Regions from separate parts of the Ferrimonas sp. YIN67 genome, predicted to be linked through region 1. Evidence: predicted binding sites of a transcription regulator. Region 1 holds the regulator's gene; each other region holds the start of a gene.

Region 1 (3,932 bases):
CTGGAGGTGAAAACCGGCCAGATTGTTGGCCTGTTGGGACCCAACGGCGCCGGCAAAACCACCACCTTCTACATGGTGGTGGGCCTGGTGCAAAACGACAAGGGGCGGATCAGCATCGATGATGAGGAGATCACCCTGCTGCCGATGCACTCTCGGGCCCGCAAGGGGATCGGCTACCTGCCTCAGGAGTCCTCCATCTTCCGCAAACTCAGCGTTTTCGACAACCTGATGGCGGTGCTGCAGACCCGCAAGGACCTGAGCAAGGCTCAGCGCCTGGAGAAGCTGGAGCAGTTGCTGGAGGAGTTCAACATCACCCATATTCGTGACAGCCTGGGGATGAGCCTGTCCGGCGGCGAACGTCGCCGAGTGGAGATCGCTCGCGCCCTGGCGGCCGATCCCCAGTTCATTTTGCTGGATGAACCCTTCGCCGGGGTCGACCCCATCTCGGTGATCGACATTAAGAAAATTATCCAGCATCTGAAACTGCGTGGACTGGGCGTCTTGATCACCGACCACAATGTGAGGGAAACTTTGGACGTTTGCGAATATGCTTATATCGTCAGTCATGGTGAAATGATTGCTCAGGGCGCACCGGAAGACGTCCTCAATAACAAACTGGTACGCTCCGTTTATCTGGGCGATCAGTTCAAACTCTAACGGATCCCGCTGGCCCATACCGGGATCCCAGAGTCGTACAACAAGGATCGGGCACTGAATGAAGACCTCTCTTCAGCTAAAGCTGGGACAACAGCTCACTATGACACCCCAGTTGCAGCAGGCGATCCGTCTGTTGCAACTGTCGACACTGGATCTGCAACAGGAGATCCAGGAAGCGCTGGAGTCCAACCCCCTGCTGGAGCAAACCGACGAGTTTGAGTCCGAACCCGGGGAAAACCATCAGGATGTCAGCGCATCCGACGAAAATGGCGACAGCAGCAAACCGGAAGCCTCCGAGATGGAGACCGGCGAAGCCATGGGCCAGACCGAGATGACCGACGACCTGCCGCTGGACAGTACCTGGGACGATGTCTACAGCGCTGCACCGGCCAGCCCGGCCGGTCCCGTCCGGGACGATGACGACAGCTTCTACCAGGGGGAAACCAGCGTCGATCTGCAAAGCCATCTGATCTGGCAGATGGAGCTGACCCCGATGACCGACAGGGATCGGGCCATCGCGACCACGGCCATCGACGCCATCGACGAACACGGCTACCTGACCATCAGTGCCGAAGAGATCCTCGAGGCCCAGGGCGCCGAAGATCTGGAGCTGGATGAAATCATGGCCGTGCTCAAGCGGGTCCAACAGTTCGATCCGGTCGGCTGCTGCGCCCAGGATCTCACGGACTGCCTGCTGATCCAGCTCGCTCAGTTCGATGAAACGACGCCCTGGAAAGCAGAGGCCATCAACCTGCTTCAGGAACATATGGATCTTCTTGCCAATCGGGACTTTCGCACCCTGCTGCGGCGCACTAGACTCAAAGAAGATGAGTTAAGGGCCGCTATGGAACTGATCCAATCGCTCAATCCCCGTCCCGGCAGCGCCATCGCCCCCAGCGATAGCCAGTACGTGATCCCGGACGTATCTGTCAGCAAGAAGCAGGGCCGCTGGGTTGTCGAACTCAATCCGGATTCCGTGCCGAAACTGCGCATCAACGAGCAATACGCCGCCCTGTCCAAGGGAGCGCGTAACAATGGTGACAGCCAGTTTGTCCGCGGCCACCTGCAGGATGCCAAATGGTTTATCAAGAGCCTGGAGAGCCGCAACGAGACCCTGATGAAAGTGGCCAACTGCATCGTCCAATACCAGCAAGGCTTCCTTGAATATGGTGATGAGGCGATGAAACCCATGGTGCTCAACGACGTCGCCGAGGCAGTGGAGATGCACGAATCCACCATCAGCCGGGTGACCACCCAGAAGTACATGCATACCCCGCGTGGGATCTACGAACTGAAATATTTCTTCTCCAGCCATGTCAGTACCGACGGCGGTGGTGAATGCTCCTCCACCGCTATCCGGGCCCTGATCAAAAAGCTGGTGGCCGCCGAGAGCCCGAAGAAGCCTCTCAGCGACAGCAAGATGGCACAGCTTCTCGCGGAGCAGGGGATCCAGGTTGCGCGGCGTACCATCGCCAAGTACCGGGAAGCCCTCTCCATCCCCCCCTCGAACCAGCGCAAAGTGCTCTAAGCACACCGCAACGGAGGTTAACCTATGCAGATCAATCTTACCGGGCACCACGTCGAAGTCACCGAAGCCTTGCGAGACTATGTGCATGAAAAGTTTGAGCGATTGCAACGCCATTTCGATCACATCAACAACGTTCATGTCATACTCAATGTCCAGAAGCTTCAGCAAATCGCCGAAGCCAAGCTGCATCTCAACGGGGGAGAGGTGTTTGCCACCCATGAGCATGAGAACATGTACGCAGCCATCGACGGCCTGGTGGACAAGCTGGATCGTCAAGTCATTAAACATAAAGAGAAAATTTCCAGGCACTAATGGAAATCAATGAACTACTCTCGCCGGAGCGCACCCGTTGCGTTGCCCCCGGCCTCAGCAAAAAACGGGCACTGGAGATGATCAGCGAGCTGGCATCTTCTCAGTGCCCGGAGTTGCCCCAACACGAGCTGTTTGAAAGCCTGATGGCCCGGGAAAAGATGGGCAGTACCGGGATTGGAAAAGGGATCGCCCTGCCCCATGGGCGCCTGGGCCGGATCAAAAATCCCGTGGCTGTCCTGCTTAAGTGCAACGAGCCGATAGAATTCGATTCCATCGATCAACAGCCGGTTGATCTGCTGTTTGCCCTGTTTGTCCCAGAGAACGAACACCAGGCCCATCTGGATACCTTGCGCGCTATTGCCGGCAAACTCAGCCAGAAGGAGCTGTGTCGAGCAATGCGTAAAACCGATGATAATCAACACCTGTACGAGTTGCTCATCCAGTGAAACTGATTATTCTGTCCGGGCGTTCCGGAGCCGGCAAGACCGTCGCATTGCGGGTCATGGAAGATCTCGGCTATTACTGCGTCGATAACCTCCCCCTGGAACTCCTGCCACAGCTGCTGCGCAGTCAGATGGGACAGAATGAGGAGATCGCGGTCAGCCTGGATATCCGCAACCTGCCCTATGAGAAGCTGGATATTCCCCGCCTGCGGGCCATGCTGGATGAACAGATCGAGGTCCAGATCTTCTTCCTCGATGCCAACGATGAACATCTGCTCAAACGTTACAGTGAAACCCGGCGCATGCACCCCCTGTCCCGGGATGGCAAGCCCCTGGCCGATGCCATTGCCGAGGAGCGTCGACTGTTGGCCCCCCTGGCACAAGACTGCGACCACCATATCCTCACCGACAACCTCTCTGTGTATCAGCTCTCCGACGAGATCCGCTCTCGCCTGTTCGGTCAGATCGATCAACCCATGCTGCTGGTATTTGAATCCTTTGGCTTTAAGCATGGCATGCCCAAGCAGGCGGATTACGTCTTTGATGTCCGTTTCCTGCCCAATCCCCACTGGGAGCCAGAGCTGCGTCCACTGACTGGCCAAGACAAGCCGGTCGCCGACTTTTTCCTGCGTCACGGCAGCGTCGAACGTTTTATCGATCACACCGAACGCTTCCTGCTTAACTGGCTCCCCATGCTGGAGCGCAACAACCGTGCCTACCTGACTGTCGCCATTGGCTGCACCGGAGGCCAGCACCGCAGTGTCTACATCGCCGAAACCCTTGCACAACGCTTTGCCCAGCACAGAGAGCGAGTCCAGGTACGCCATCGTGAACTCAACCAAGACTGAGTACTTCGAACGAGAGGTGAAGGTGATCAATAGACTTGGCCTTCATGCTCGGGCAGCGACCCGACTGGTCCAGCTGGCCAGTCGATTCGATGCCCAGATCACCCTGCATCAAGGCGATGAGATCGCCGACGCCGACAGTGTCCT
Region 2 (3,932 bases), 180 kb from region 1:
GAGGGGTCTGGGCCCAGCAGGGGGCGATAAGCAGCAGGGGGAGAAGGTGGCGGATCGCAAAGTTCATGGCGGGGCTCTCCACAAGATGGCAAGCCCCAAGTATAAGTGCTAACGAGCGGTTGGCTTAAAACGTCAGGCTACAGGCTACAGGCTACAGGCTACAGGCTACAGGCTACAGGCTACAGGCTAGAAGCTTACCGCTGCTCCTTATCAGCTACCACTCCACAGGATCTTGCCGCAATCGGCCAGATCATAGCCCCCCAGGCGCTGGGCATGGGTGAGGGTTTCGGGGTTTTGCATGATCGTAAACAGTTGCTGCAGGTGTTGACGGAAGTAGACCCCCTGGGGCATTACGAAGTCGAAGGACTCCTTGCCCAGGGGAACAAAGGCCAGGCCAAACTCTCCGGCAATACCCTGGCAGCCGAAACCGAAGTCTGCATCACCCCGGGCGATCCCCGCAGCCAGTTCCCGCTCGGTAAAGGAGGTGGCCACCAGGTTCAGATCTGTGCCGGTCATCCCCTTTTCTGCCAGCCAGTTATCAAAGTGGTAGCGGGCGCCGGCGCCCTCCTGGCGATTCATCCAGCGATAGCGCAGGGAGAGGGCTTCATCCACATTCTGCCCCAGGTGGTGATGTTCGGTGCGCATCAACAGGCCAAACTCCCGGCTGGCCCCGTGCACCAGAACCCATTGCTTGTGGGCCGGATAACGCTTGAGCAGGGCGGGATGGCGCAGATCCCGCTCGGCCGCACTGCCCCAGTGGATGCAGCAGAGATCCGCATAGCCCTGGGACAGGTGGGACAGACCCAGGCGGGAGTCGGTAGGAGAGTAGTTCACCAGACCAGAGCTGCCTATCCGCTGGCCGACCCGGCCAACCACCCAGTGCAACAGGGGGTCATCGGAGCCGGTCATGATCAAGCGGTCTGACAGCATGCCGCTGTGGCAGGAGTCGATGATCCAGCGGTCGATCAGGGTCTTTGGAAATAACCATTTACCCGTGATCTTGGTGCCCGGAAGCTGGCGTTCATTCGCCATGGCATAGACTTTCTTTTCATTCAGATCGAGGTAATCTGCCACCTGCTTGGCATTCATAAACAGGTTGTCTTGCTGCTCGCTCATGCGTGCTCCCCATCAAATTGCACGGTTTCAGCGCCGTGATAAATCAGAAAATGTCGTCCCTTGGCCCGGGCGATCAGGGTGATCCCCAGTTGCTGGGCCAGGCTCAGGCCCATTTCGGTGATCCCGGAGCGCGACAGCAGTACCGGGATCCCCATCTTGGCGACCTTAATCACCATCTCGGAGGTGAGGCGGCCCGTGGTGTAGAAGATCTTGTCTCCCCCGCTTAAGCCGTCCAGCCACATGTCACCAGCCAGGGTGTCCACCGCATTGTGGCGACCCACATCCTCGACAAAGCTCAGGATCTGTTCACCCTCACAGACCCCGCAGCCGTGCACCGCCCCGGCATTCTTATAGGTGTCGTTATACTGTCCCAGATTTTTCAGCAGGGCGTAGATCCCGCTTTGGCTCAAGCTGGGGGTGGGCAGTTGGATCTGATCCAGGCCGGCGGTAAAGCTGCCGAATACCGTGCCCTGACCACAGCCGCTGGTGACGGTTTTTTCCGTCAGCTTCTGGCTGACATGGTCCGTGTCCTCACGGGTGATCACCGCTGCCGAGTTCACCTCCCAGTCGACAATGACGGATTCGACCTGCGCGATATCTGTGATAAACCCCTGATTCTTCAAGTAACCAAGGGCCAGGGCTTCGGGCCGGGCTCCCAGGGTCATCAAGGTCACAATAGGCTGCCAGTTGAGATAGAGAGTCAGGGGGCGCTCGCAGGCGATCTGCTTATCCACGGTGGCACCGGTTTCATCCACGGCGGTGACCGCGAGGGTCAGTGGGGCTTCTGCGTGGGTACGGGACAGGCGGGGACGGTGGGTGGGCTGGCTCATAATGGACTCAAACGGCTAAGGGACTGACGGCGGGAGATGCAATTCCCATTCCATCAGGATTCTGTGAGGGGAACGAGAAACGGATCACACTTCGTCTGACTTATTGTCCCAAGCTGTCCCTTGAGGCAAGGACAAAATGTCCCTGGCAGCAAGAATTGTGTGATCCTGGTCTGTGAAAACCGCCGAATAATAGTTGGAACGTTTTTTGCCTATATGATGAAACTGTCCATCAGTCAGAAATGTGGGTAACCGATGCAACATAGTGAATCCCTGTGGCCCCTGTACGTCACGCTAAAATCCACCCAAGTGACGGTAGGCCGCTGGAGCCAGACCCGTTGGGAGATCGACGCCTTGCTGCCCGCCAGTGGTGACAAACCCGAGGGAGCCCATGAAGTGATGATGGAGCTGTTTCTGGATGAGCGTGCCAATTACCGGCTCAATCTGGATCTGCCGACGCCCAAATTGTTTGTGATCTGCGATGATAAGGGGGATGGCGTGCCGGTGCCCATGTCGATCACGGCGAACCAGAATGTTGCCGCCGGAGCCCTGGAGGGAGATACCCCGGTATTGACCTGTCCCATTCCCGAGGCGATCGGCTGCTGGTTGGAGTCTTTCCTCACCCGTCATGGCGAACAGCCGATCAATGCCCATCGTCGCAAGCACGTCGATAGCCGCGGTGAAATGAAACAGAAGCGGGACAAAGCATGAGCGGATTATTGAGCCGCTGGCAGCAACGCCGTCAGGCGGTCGCGAAGCAGGAACAAGAAGAGCAAGCGCAACAGGCGACTGGGCGTGACGAGGTGGCGCAGACCCCTCCGCTGGAGGCCGGAGAGCCGGGTGCCAGCGATGAGGCCCTGGCGCAAGAGGGGGACGCTGAATCGACGGAACTTCCGGATCCCAATGCCATTGAGGAGGGCGGCAGTTTTGCCGAGTTCCTCAAGCCGGAGGTGGATCCCCTCAAACGCAAAGAGGCTCTGCGGGCCCTGTGGAAACAGCCCCACTACAATGTTCGTGACGGCCTGTGCGAATACGACCTTGATTACAAATCTCAGCCCAAACTCAGTGCCAAGGTGGCAGCCGAGTTGGCCGAGAAGGTGTTCCGGCACGTGGTGAAGGAGGCGGAAGAGGATCAGGAGGTCGTCGCCGAGGCGGACAAAAAGTCGTCAGAGCCGGCGGCTTCCCCTGAGGAGCAGGGACAAAAAGTCGCACACCACGACGAGAGTACAGGCAAACCGCAGAACGAGGCGTAACACGGGGGAGATTGGGGAGCGTGAGCCTGGTATGAACCTTGCTCACAATAAGAAGCAATCTGCCGCTCCCGTGTCACCAGTATCCGCCAGTGCGCCAAGAGCAATGAACAGATTTAGGAACGCATAGTGAGCATGATTGAAAGCAGTGTGATGGATCCGGCCCGTGAGCAGAGCCTGGCCCAGACCACCATGTTAGAAAACCTGATCCCGAAAACCGTGTCTTACCATACGGCGGGACACCTGTTGATCCTGGGTGCCGAGGACCGTATTCGCCTTGCCGCCGCTCACCTGATGGGCGAAAGCAATGGCTTGGCCAGCATCACCCTGTTAGCGACAGAAGCGATCTCCAGCCAGGATGAAGTCTATCTGGAGCGAGTGATGGCCGCAGCCGAGACCACCGACTCCTTACCCGCATACTTCAGCCGGGATCTGCAGGTGAGTGGTTTCCTTGGTCAGTTCCGGGTGCTGATCCGCGAAGCGGATGCGCCGGCGCCAATTGAGCTGTCTCTGGGCGCAGTGCGCCGCCCCCACTATGATCTGATCCTCGACTTGGCCGTGCAGCCTGCCATCAGCCTGGAGCTGTTGCCTCCTGGCTACTTTCACGTCGGTGAGGATGCGGACAAGCTGGCCGACGCCCTGGCCCAACTCCCCGAACTGGTGGGTAAATTTGATAAGCCGCGCTATGTCACCGTCAATGGCGATGTGTGTGCCCACCACTCCAGCGGGATCGATGGCT
Region 3 (3,932 bases), on a different contig from region 1:
TCTGCAGACAGTTGGCTGTACAGATCGGTCAGGGTACAGCCGAGCATGCGACGGGCCCCTAAACCGAGCAGCGCCTCAGCGGCCAGGTTGGCGTAATGCACCCGACGCTCATGATCGAGCACCAGAATGGCCGTGGACAGATGATCTAACAGTTTGGGATCCGGGGCTGAGCCCATGTGCTGCATCCTTCTTGTGTTGCTTTGCCATGATGCACCACCTTAGCATTGCACCATTATGGTGCAAGTCCTTTGGTCAGCCTGAGCCATTGATCCCCGGCTGTGGCCTAGGTACCGGGCCCAGAGCCGGGTTGAGTCGAGAGTGACGGTGCATATAAACGGTCCGGACTGGACTTAATGCAAGGACTTTGCCGTTTTTACCAATTACCTTGGCCTGGAGCCGATACTCGCCCCGATCCAGGTTGTCCAAGGTGAAGGGAAGGAGGTTCGGTTGAGTGTCCACGAGTTGATCGTTGAGCCACAGTTGTAGCCGTGCACCTTCTGCCAAGCCGGGCTCCAGAGCGATCTGCACCTCCAGTCGGCCCTGATTATTGCGAATGGTGGCCAGCTCCTGCGGGACGACTACAGAGAGCCGGTAGTCAGTCGCGACCTCCGGTGAGGGGGAGGCTCTGGGCTTGTGGGGAGCCATTACAATGGGCGCTTTGGGTTCGAGCTGCACCGATTTGGTGCCTTGGTTTGGCTGATCGGAGTAATGGACCCGCCCCTGCTCGTCGACCCATGTATAGATCTTGGCATTGATCAGGAAGGGCAGCAGGAGCATGCCAAGTAAGAGGCGTCGGCGCATGGGGCAGGTTCCAGGCAAAGGGGTTCAATGTGAGTGTAGTGTTTGAACTGGCGAAAAAAAACCCACCCGGTATTCCGGGTGGGTTTGGCTATTTGCCTCTGAATATTGTTGTTTTTAAGGGTACAGAGGTTGCTCTACTTTCGTAGGCTGGCTTGTCCTTACCCCAGACGGGGAGAGGGCAACGAGTTATACGGAGTAGTACATCTCGAATTCAACCGGGTGAGTGGTCATGTCCAGACGCTCGACTTCGGCACGCTTGAGCTCGATGTAGGAGTCGATGAAATCGTTGGAGAATACGCCACCGGAAACCAGGAACTCACGGTCTGCATCCAGGCAGTCCAGGGCCTGGGTCAGGCTGGAGGCCACGGTTGGGATCTCAGCGGCTTCTTCGGCCGGCAGGTCGTACAGATCCTTGTCCATGGCTTCGCCCGGGTGGATCTTGTTGACGATGCCGTCCAGGCCAGCCATCAGCATGGCGGAGAACGCCAGGTATGGGTTGGCGGTTGGATCCGGGAAACGCACCTCGATACGACGGCCTTTCGGGCTTGGTACCACAGGAATGCGGATGGAAGCGGAACGGTTACGGGCGGAGTAAGCCAGCATGACCGGGGCTTCGAAGCCAGGAACCAGACGCTTGTAGGAGTTGGTAGAGGCGTTGGCGAAGGCATTGATGGCACGGGCGTGCTTGATGATCCCGCCAATGTAGAACAGGGCCATTTCGGACAGGCCGCCGTACTTGTCACCGGCAAACAGGTTGACACCGTCTTTGCTCAGGGACTGGTGACAGTGCATGCCGGAGCCGTTATCACCAACCACGGGCTTAGGCATGAAGGTAGCGGATTTGCCGTAGGCGTGGGCCACGTTGTGGATCACGTACTTCATCTCCTGGATCTCATCAGCTTTTTCTACAATGCTGTTGAATTTACAGGCAATCTCGTTTTGACCGGCAGTGGCCACTTCGTGGTGGTGGGCTTCGACGGTCTGACCCATCTCTTCCAGTACCAGACACATGGCGGAGCGGATGTCCTGGGCGGAGTCGACCGGGGATACCGGGAAGTAACCGCCTTTTACGCCAGGACGGTGACCCTTGTTGCCCTCTTCATAGTGCTTGTCAGAGTTCCAGGCTGCTTCTTCGGCGTCGATGGAGTACATGGAGCCGGACATGTCGGTCTTGTACTTCACATCATCAAACAGGAAGAACTCTGGCTCTGGGCCAAAGAAGACGTCATCGGCGATACCGGTAGACTGCATGAATGCCTTGGCACGCTTGGCAATGGAGCGTGGATCGCGGTCGTAGCCTTCCATGGTGGCGGGCTCGATGATGTCACAGCGGATGTTCAGGGTTTCCACGTCGGTGAAAGGACACAAGATGGCGGTAGACGGATCCGGCATCAGGATCATGTCGGACTCGTTGATCCCTTTCCAGCCTTGAATGGAGGAACCGTCAAACATCTTGCCTTCTTCGAAGAAGTCGGCATCAATTTGGTTCACCGGGATAGAAACGTGCTGCTCTTTACCCTTGGTGTCGGTAAAGCGCAGATCAACGAACTTAACGTCGTTTTCTTCAATCAGGTTCAATACTTTTTCGACGGACATCTTAATAAGCCTCCAATGGCGGAAATTCGAGTGGCAACGAAAAGATGGTACGGCATTAGCGAAGCTTGTGCCAATTTTTCAAGTTGTTGTTAAGTAAGGGTTTTGTTCTGTTGGACATGATTGGATAATGGTTTGGTGCACCATGGTGGTGCTTGTTTTGGATGTGGTGCACCAAAGTGGTGCATTGTGTCGGGTGAGAGCCCATAGGGTATGCCGATGAGCCATTGCTCCGAGTTGGTGCATCGCGCCTTTATCCCATGATCTGGGTCAGAACCTGGCATGGAGAATTCAACCGTCGTGAGCCATGCTTGGAAGCCATAGGGGGTGGTTGCGGGCAGTGTCCAGGCGGGTTTTGATCGGCTCCGATGCATCAGCTTGCTAATTTCACTGGTTATAGGTCGCAGAAACCGGCGCTTTCCAGTACAATCGCCGCCCAAAACTTGGCCCAGCAGCGGGCCGCGTCCATGATTATGCTTATCATGATCATGGTGATGGAGCGGAGATGGGCTGGATTGTGGCACTTGGCGATACGCGAAGTGGCAGGGAGCCGGCCTTCACCGACCAACATTTACCCCGCGAAGGGGTCGTAATAAGCCCGAGCCTAATATTAGGCCGGGTTTTTCCTTGTACCCCTTTGCCCGGAGAGATCACTTTGAGCATCGAAAACTTGCGTAACGTGGCGATCATCGCCCACGTTGACCACGGTAAGACTACCCTGGTTGATAAACTGCTGGGCCAGTCCGGCACTCTGGACGCCCGCGTCGATCTGGACGAGCGCGTCATGGATTCCAACGACATCGAGAAAGAGCGTGGGATCACCATTCTGGCGAAGAACACCGCCATCAAATGGAATGATTACCGCATCAACATCGTGGATACCCCTGGGCACGCCGACTTCGGTGGTGAAGTTGAGCGTGTGATGTCCATGGTGGATTCCGTTCTGCTGCTGGTTGACGCTCAAGAAGGCCCGATGCCTCAGACTCGCTTCGTAACCCAGAAAGCCTTCGCTTTGGGCCTGAAGCCAATCGTAGTGATCAACAAGATCGATAAGCCAGGCGCGCGTCCTGACTGGGTGATGGATCAGGTCTTCGATCTGTTCGACAACCTGGGTGCGACCGACGAACAGCTGGACTTCAAAGTGGTTTACGCTTCTGCCCTGAACGGCTGGGCTTCCAGCGAGGAAGGCGTTCAGAAAGAGGACATGACTGATCTGTTCCAGACCATCGTTGATGAAGTGTCTGCCCCGGATGCCGATCCAGAAGGTTCTTTCCAGATGCAGATCTCCCAGTTGGATTACAACTCCTACGTGGGCGTGATCGGCGTTGGTCGCGTGGCGCGCGGTAAAGTGAAGGTGAACCAACAGGTCACCATCGAATGCGCTGGCGGTAACGTACGCAACGGTAAAGTGGGCAAAGTGATGGGCTACATGGGCCTGGAACGCCACGAGATCGAAGAAGCGGAAGCGGGCGACATCATCGCCATCACCGGTCTGGGTGAGCTGAAGATCTCCGATACTGTCTGTTGTCCACACGAAG
Region 4 (3,932 bases), on a different contig from region 1:
TGTGGGATCTGCACCGGATTGGTGGTGGACAGAGACACGGACTGCACCGTGCCATCACTGTTCACCGGCAGTGACATCAGGTAGTTGCCCTGGGAATCAACGATAAAGTTACTGTCATTCAGGCCAAAGGCCCCGGCCCGGGTGTAGTTGTAATCCTGGCCGCCAAACTCGGAGTTGGTAACGAAGAAACCGGCGCCGTTGATCGCCAGATCCAACGCATTATTGGTGAAGTTCAGCGCTCCCTGGTGAAACTGCTGGGCGATATTGGCCGTGGCCACACCCGAGCCTGTGGTGGTCTGGGTGTTAGTGAACAAAGAGTTATTGTACACATCGGCGAACTCGGCGCGGGACTCCTTAAAGCCGATGGTGTTGACGTTCGCGATATTATTGGACGTGGTGTCCAGATCTTTCTGAGCCGCGTTAATCCCGCTCAATGCGATATTAAATGACATGCTGGTTTCCTCTTATCCTTGTGCGACGGCCAACACATCACCCAGGGTGATCCCGCCAAGACCTTTCAAATTCAATACAGTTTCGTAATCCGCGCCGCCTAAGGTGACGCTGGACACATGGGCATAGGCGTACACGCCCAGCTCTTCGGTTTGACCATTGACCATGCCGCTAGCGGCAAAATTGTAGGTGCCCGGTGGCAAAGGGTTGCCATTGCTGTCGGTACCATCCCAGCTAAAATCGACATTGCCACTGCCATTGCTGGGCACCTGGAGGGTGCGTACCACCTGACCCGTACCGTCCTCGACGCGAACCAGCACACTCTGGCTGCCCTGAGGAACGCTGATCACTCCAGAGACCGGCTCGCCCGTTTCCGCCAGGTAGCCCGCACTGGAAGGCAACAGCACCTTCTGCCCCACCAATCCAGACGCTTCCAACGCCTGGTTGGAGGTCATCATGGTGTTGAGACTCTTGATCTCCTCATTGAGGCTATTGATCCCGTCAACGGTGGCGAACGATGACATCTGGGAGATCATTTGATCATTGTCCACCGGCTCGAAGGGGTCCTGCATCGACAACTGCTGCGACAGCAGGGAGAAAAAATCTTCCTGTGTCAGCGCCTGGTTAGGGTTGGCTTCCGGTGTTTTCTCCTGTTGCCACTTGATGGAGTCGAGAAAGCCGTTATTGATGGTGCTCATCTATCGCTCCTTAGCCCTTACCCAGGCGCAGGGTCTGCTGAGCCAGCTCTTTGGCGGCACTCGCCAGCTGGACATTAGCCTGATAACTGCGTGTGGCGGAGATCATATTGGCCATCTCCTCCACCACGTTCACGTTCGGTTTGTAGATATAACCGTCGCCGTCCGCCAAGGGATGGTTGGGGTTGAATTCGCGCATCATCGGCTTGTCGCTCTCGACGATCCCGGCGATCCGTACCGGCACGCTCTGGGACTGACTGCTACTGGCCTGGTTAAGCGCCGCTTCGAAGATAGGCTGACGAGCCTTGTAAGTGTCATCAGCACTGGAACTGACGGTGTTGGCATTGGCCATGTTCGAAGCCGTTACGTTCAGTCGGGTTGACTGGGCACTCATGCCCGAGCCCGCTACATCAAATATATTAAACAGGCTCATAGTCAGTCTCCTCGAATGGCCTTTTTCATGCCGGCAAACTTGCTGCCAAGAAACTCCAGGCTCATCTGGTACTCCAGGGCATTTTGCGCGAAGGCATTTCGCTCGATCTGCAGATCGACCGTATTGCCGTCCCCCGTATCCGGATGCATAGGTACCCGGTACTTGGCGGCGGGCTGGGGATCCAGGCTGACGGCAAAGTGCTTATCATGACTGCGGCTCAGATTAAACGACTGCTGACTTTTCGCCCCGCTCAGGGCCTGTTCAAAATCCAGCTCCCGGGCCTTGTAGCCCGGGGTGTCCGCGTTGGCGATGTTACTCGACAACAGCTCCGCCCGCTCGGCACGAACGCCCAAGGTATGCTGGTGAATGCCCAGTGCTTTATCAAAAGAGATTGCCAAACCCTTACCTCCCAAAACCGGCTCGTCGGCCCTTGCCGCCTCGTCGTCTATGCCCAGGAAAAGCAAAAGGCGTGCCAATGGCACGCCTTTTTCTTGAGTACTGGGGAGCAGGAAGCCGATCAACGCCGCCGGTAGAGGATCCCCGCCGGATGACGCTCCATCTCAAACCCATCACACAGGTTTGCCATGGACTCGGATGCCCCCAAGATCAGGTATCCCCCCGGGTTCAGGGCGGCAGCAAATTGCCGCAGGATCTGGCGTTTACTCTCTGTGCTGAAATAGATCAGGACATTACGACAAAAGATCAGATCAAACTTGCCGAGCAAAACATAGGATTCCAACAAATTAGCTCGGCGAAAAGTTACGGCGTTGCGGATCTCAGGTTTAAGCCGGGCCGCTCCACGCTCCAGGGGCTCAAAGAACTGACGTTTACGCTCCTCGGTGAGGCCGCGGGCCATCGCCAGGGCATCATACTCCCCCTTCTGGGCCTGGCTGAGGATCTGGTTATCGATGTCCGTGGCCAGGATCTCCGCCCCCTGCAACAGCCTGCCGGGGTTCCTCAAGCGAAACTCCTGCAGTGCCATCGCCAGAGAGTAGGGCTCCTGGCCGGAGGAGCAAGCGGCAGACCAGATCCGAAGGCGCCGCCCCTGTTTGCAGAGCTCAGGAAGCACCACATCCTTGAGCAGCTCAAAGGGGTAACCATCACGAAACCAGAAGGTCTCGTTGGTGGTCATCGCCTCGATCACATCGTTCTTAAGCTGATGCTGGCCCATCTGCATCGCCGAATGCACCAGACCAGCCAGGGTGCTGTGCTCATACTGATCCATGAGCGGAGCCAAACGGCTGCGCACCAGATACTGCTTGTTATCCCCCAGCACGATACCGCTATGGGACTGCAGAAAATCGGCGAATGCCTGGTATTCGCTGTTGGCTAACGTCTTTGTCGGCAAGCCTTACACCTCAACTTCGGCCAGGTAACGATTCACCGATGCGGCCAAATCATCGGGATTAAACTTGGCAATAAACTGGTCGGCACCCACCTTATCCACCATCGCCTGGTTGAACACTCCGGACAAAGAGGTGTGCAGCACCACGCGCAGTGAACGCAACTTGGGATTGGCTCGGATCTCGGCGGTCAGGGTATAGCCATCCATCTCCGGCATCTCAATATCAGAGATCACCAGATGCATCAGCTCACTGATATCACCCTCACATTGAGCCGAGAGTTCGCGCAATTTTTGCAGAGCCTCCAGGCCATCTTTGGCCAGGATGATATCCAATCCAAGCGGAGCCAATGCCCGCTGCACCTGCTTGCGTGCCACGGCGGAATCATCGGCGACCAGAATGGTACGACGCTTCTCCGACACGGGTCTCATCTGCTGAGCCACCTCGGCACTAAGCTCTGTGTTGGCCGGATTGATCTCGTCGAGGATCTTCTCCACATCGAGGATCTCCACCAGTTGGTTATCCAGTTCGGTCACCGCGGTAAGGTAGTTGCTGCGGCCACTGCCCTGAGGTGGTGGCATCACCTTTTCCCAATTCAGATTAACAATGCGATCCACCCCGGCAACCAGGAATCCCTGCACCTTGCGGTTGTACTCGGTGATAATGATAAAGCTGTCTTCGGTCTGCTCCATGGCCGGCCCACCGATGGCTGCCGACAGGTCGATCACCGAAATGGTCTGTCCCCGTATATGTGCCACCCCTCGGATCACCTTGCTCTGGTGAGGCATGACGGTGAGCTTCGGGCATTGCAATACCTCGCGCACCTTAAAGACGTTAATGCCGTAACGCTGACGGCCACGCAGGCGGAACAGCAAGAGTTCCAGACGGTTCTGACCAACCAACTGGGTGCGCTGGTTAACGGAGTCGAGGATACTAGCCATGAAGTCGGTGTCCTTATCGAACAAAGTAGGTATATCATTTCAGCCCCAACAAGGCGGGGCAATATTCTGG

The links. The regulator sigma-54, encoded in region 1, starts transcription at its own class of promoters, with help from an activator protein. The targets are predictions, from matches to a motif close to GTTGGCACGNNNNTNGNNT.
Region 2: the regulator sigma-54 is predicted to act here: its motif matches at 1,983-2,001, upstream of AC2D8U_RS13575 (formate dehydrogenase accessory sulfurtransferase FdhD).
Region 3: the regulator sigma-54 is predicted to act here: its motif matches at 2,454-2,472, upstream of glnA (glutamate--ammonia ligase).
Region 4: the regulator sigma-54 is predicted to act here: its motif matches at 2,037-2,055, upstream of flgB (flagellar basal body rod protein FlgB).

Annotation. Positions count from the first base shown of each region.
Region 1 covers NZ_JBXVVJ010000006.1:253,779-257,710, reverse strand. The annotation lists gene lptB (LPS export ABC transporter ATP-binding protein) at 1-657, shown strand, start outside; gene AC2D8U_RS14330 (RNA polymerase factor sigma-54) at 716-2,185, shown strand; gene hpf (ribosome hibernation promoting factor) at 2,210-2,497, shown strand; gene ptsN (PTS IIA-like nitrogen regulatory protein PtsN) at 2,497-2,943, shown strand; gene rapZ (RNase adapter RapZ) at 2,940-3,788, shown strand; gene AC2D8U_RS14310 (HPr family phosphocarrier protein) at 3,769-3,932, shown strand, end outside.
Region 2 covers NZ_JBXVVJ010000006.1:77,625-81,556, forward strand. The annotation lists gene AC2D8U_RS13565 (glycine zipper family protein) at 1-67, opposite strand, end outside; gene AC2D8U_RS13570 (substrate-binding domain-containing protein) at 211-1,116, opposite strand; gene AC2D8U_RS13575 (formate dehydrogenase accessory sulfurtransferase FdhD) at 1,113-1,946, opposite strand; gene AC2D8U_RS13580 (DUF3305 domain-containing protein) at 2,199-2,654, shown strand; gene AC2D8U_RS13585 (DUF3306 domain-containing protein) at 2,651-3,196, shown strand; gene AC2D8U_RS13590 (4Fe-4S binding protein) at 3,329-3,932, shown strand, end outside.
Region 3 covers NZ_JBXVVJ010000009.1:50,479-54,410, forward strand. The annotation lists gene glnL (nitrogen regulation protein NR(II)) at 1-176, opposite strand, end outside; gene AC2D8U_RS17135 (DUF4124 domain-containing protein) at 253-801, opposite strand; gene glnA (glutamate--ammonia ligase) at 988-2,397, opposite strand; gene typA (translational GTPase TypA) at 3,050-3,932, shown strand, end outside.
Region 4 covers NZ_JBXVVJ010000003.1:73,255-77,186, forward strand. The annotation lists gene flgE (flagellar hook protein FlgE) at 1-452, opposite strand, end outside; gene AC2D8U_RS07525 (flagellar hook assembly protein FlgD) at 465-1,148, opposite strand; gene flgC (flagellar basal body rod protein FlgC) at 1,159-1,578, opposite strand; gene flgB (flagellar basal body rod protein FlgB) at 1,581-1,976, opposite strand; gene AC2D8U_RS07540 (CheR family methyltransferase) at 2,096-2,926, opposite strand; gene AC2D8U_RS07545 (chemotaxis protein CheV) at 2,930-3,862, opposite strand.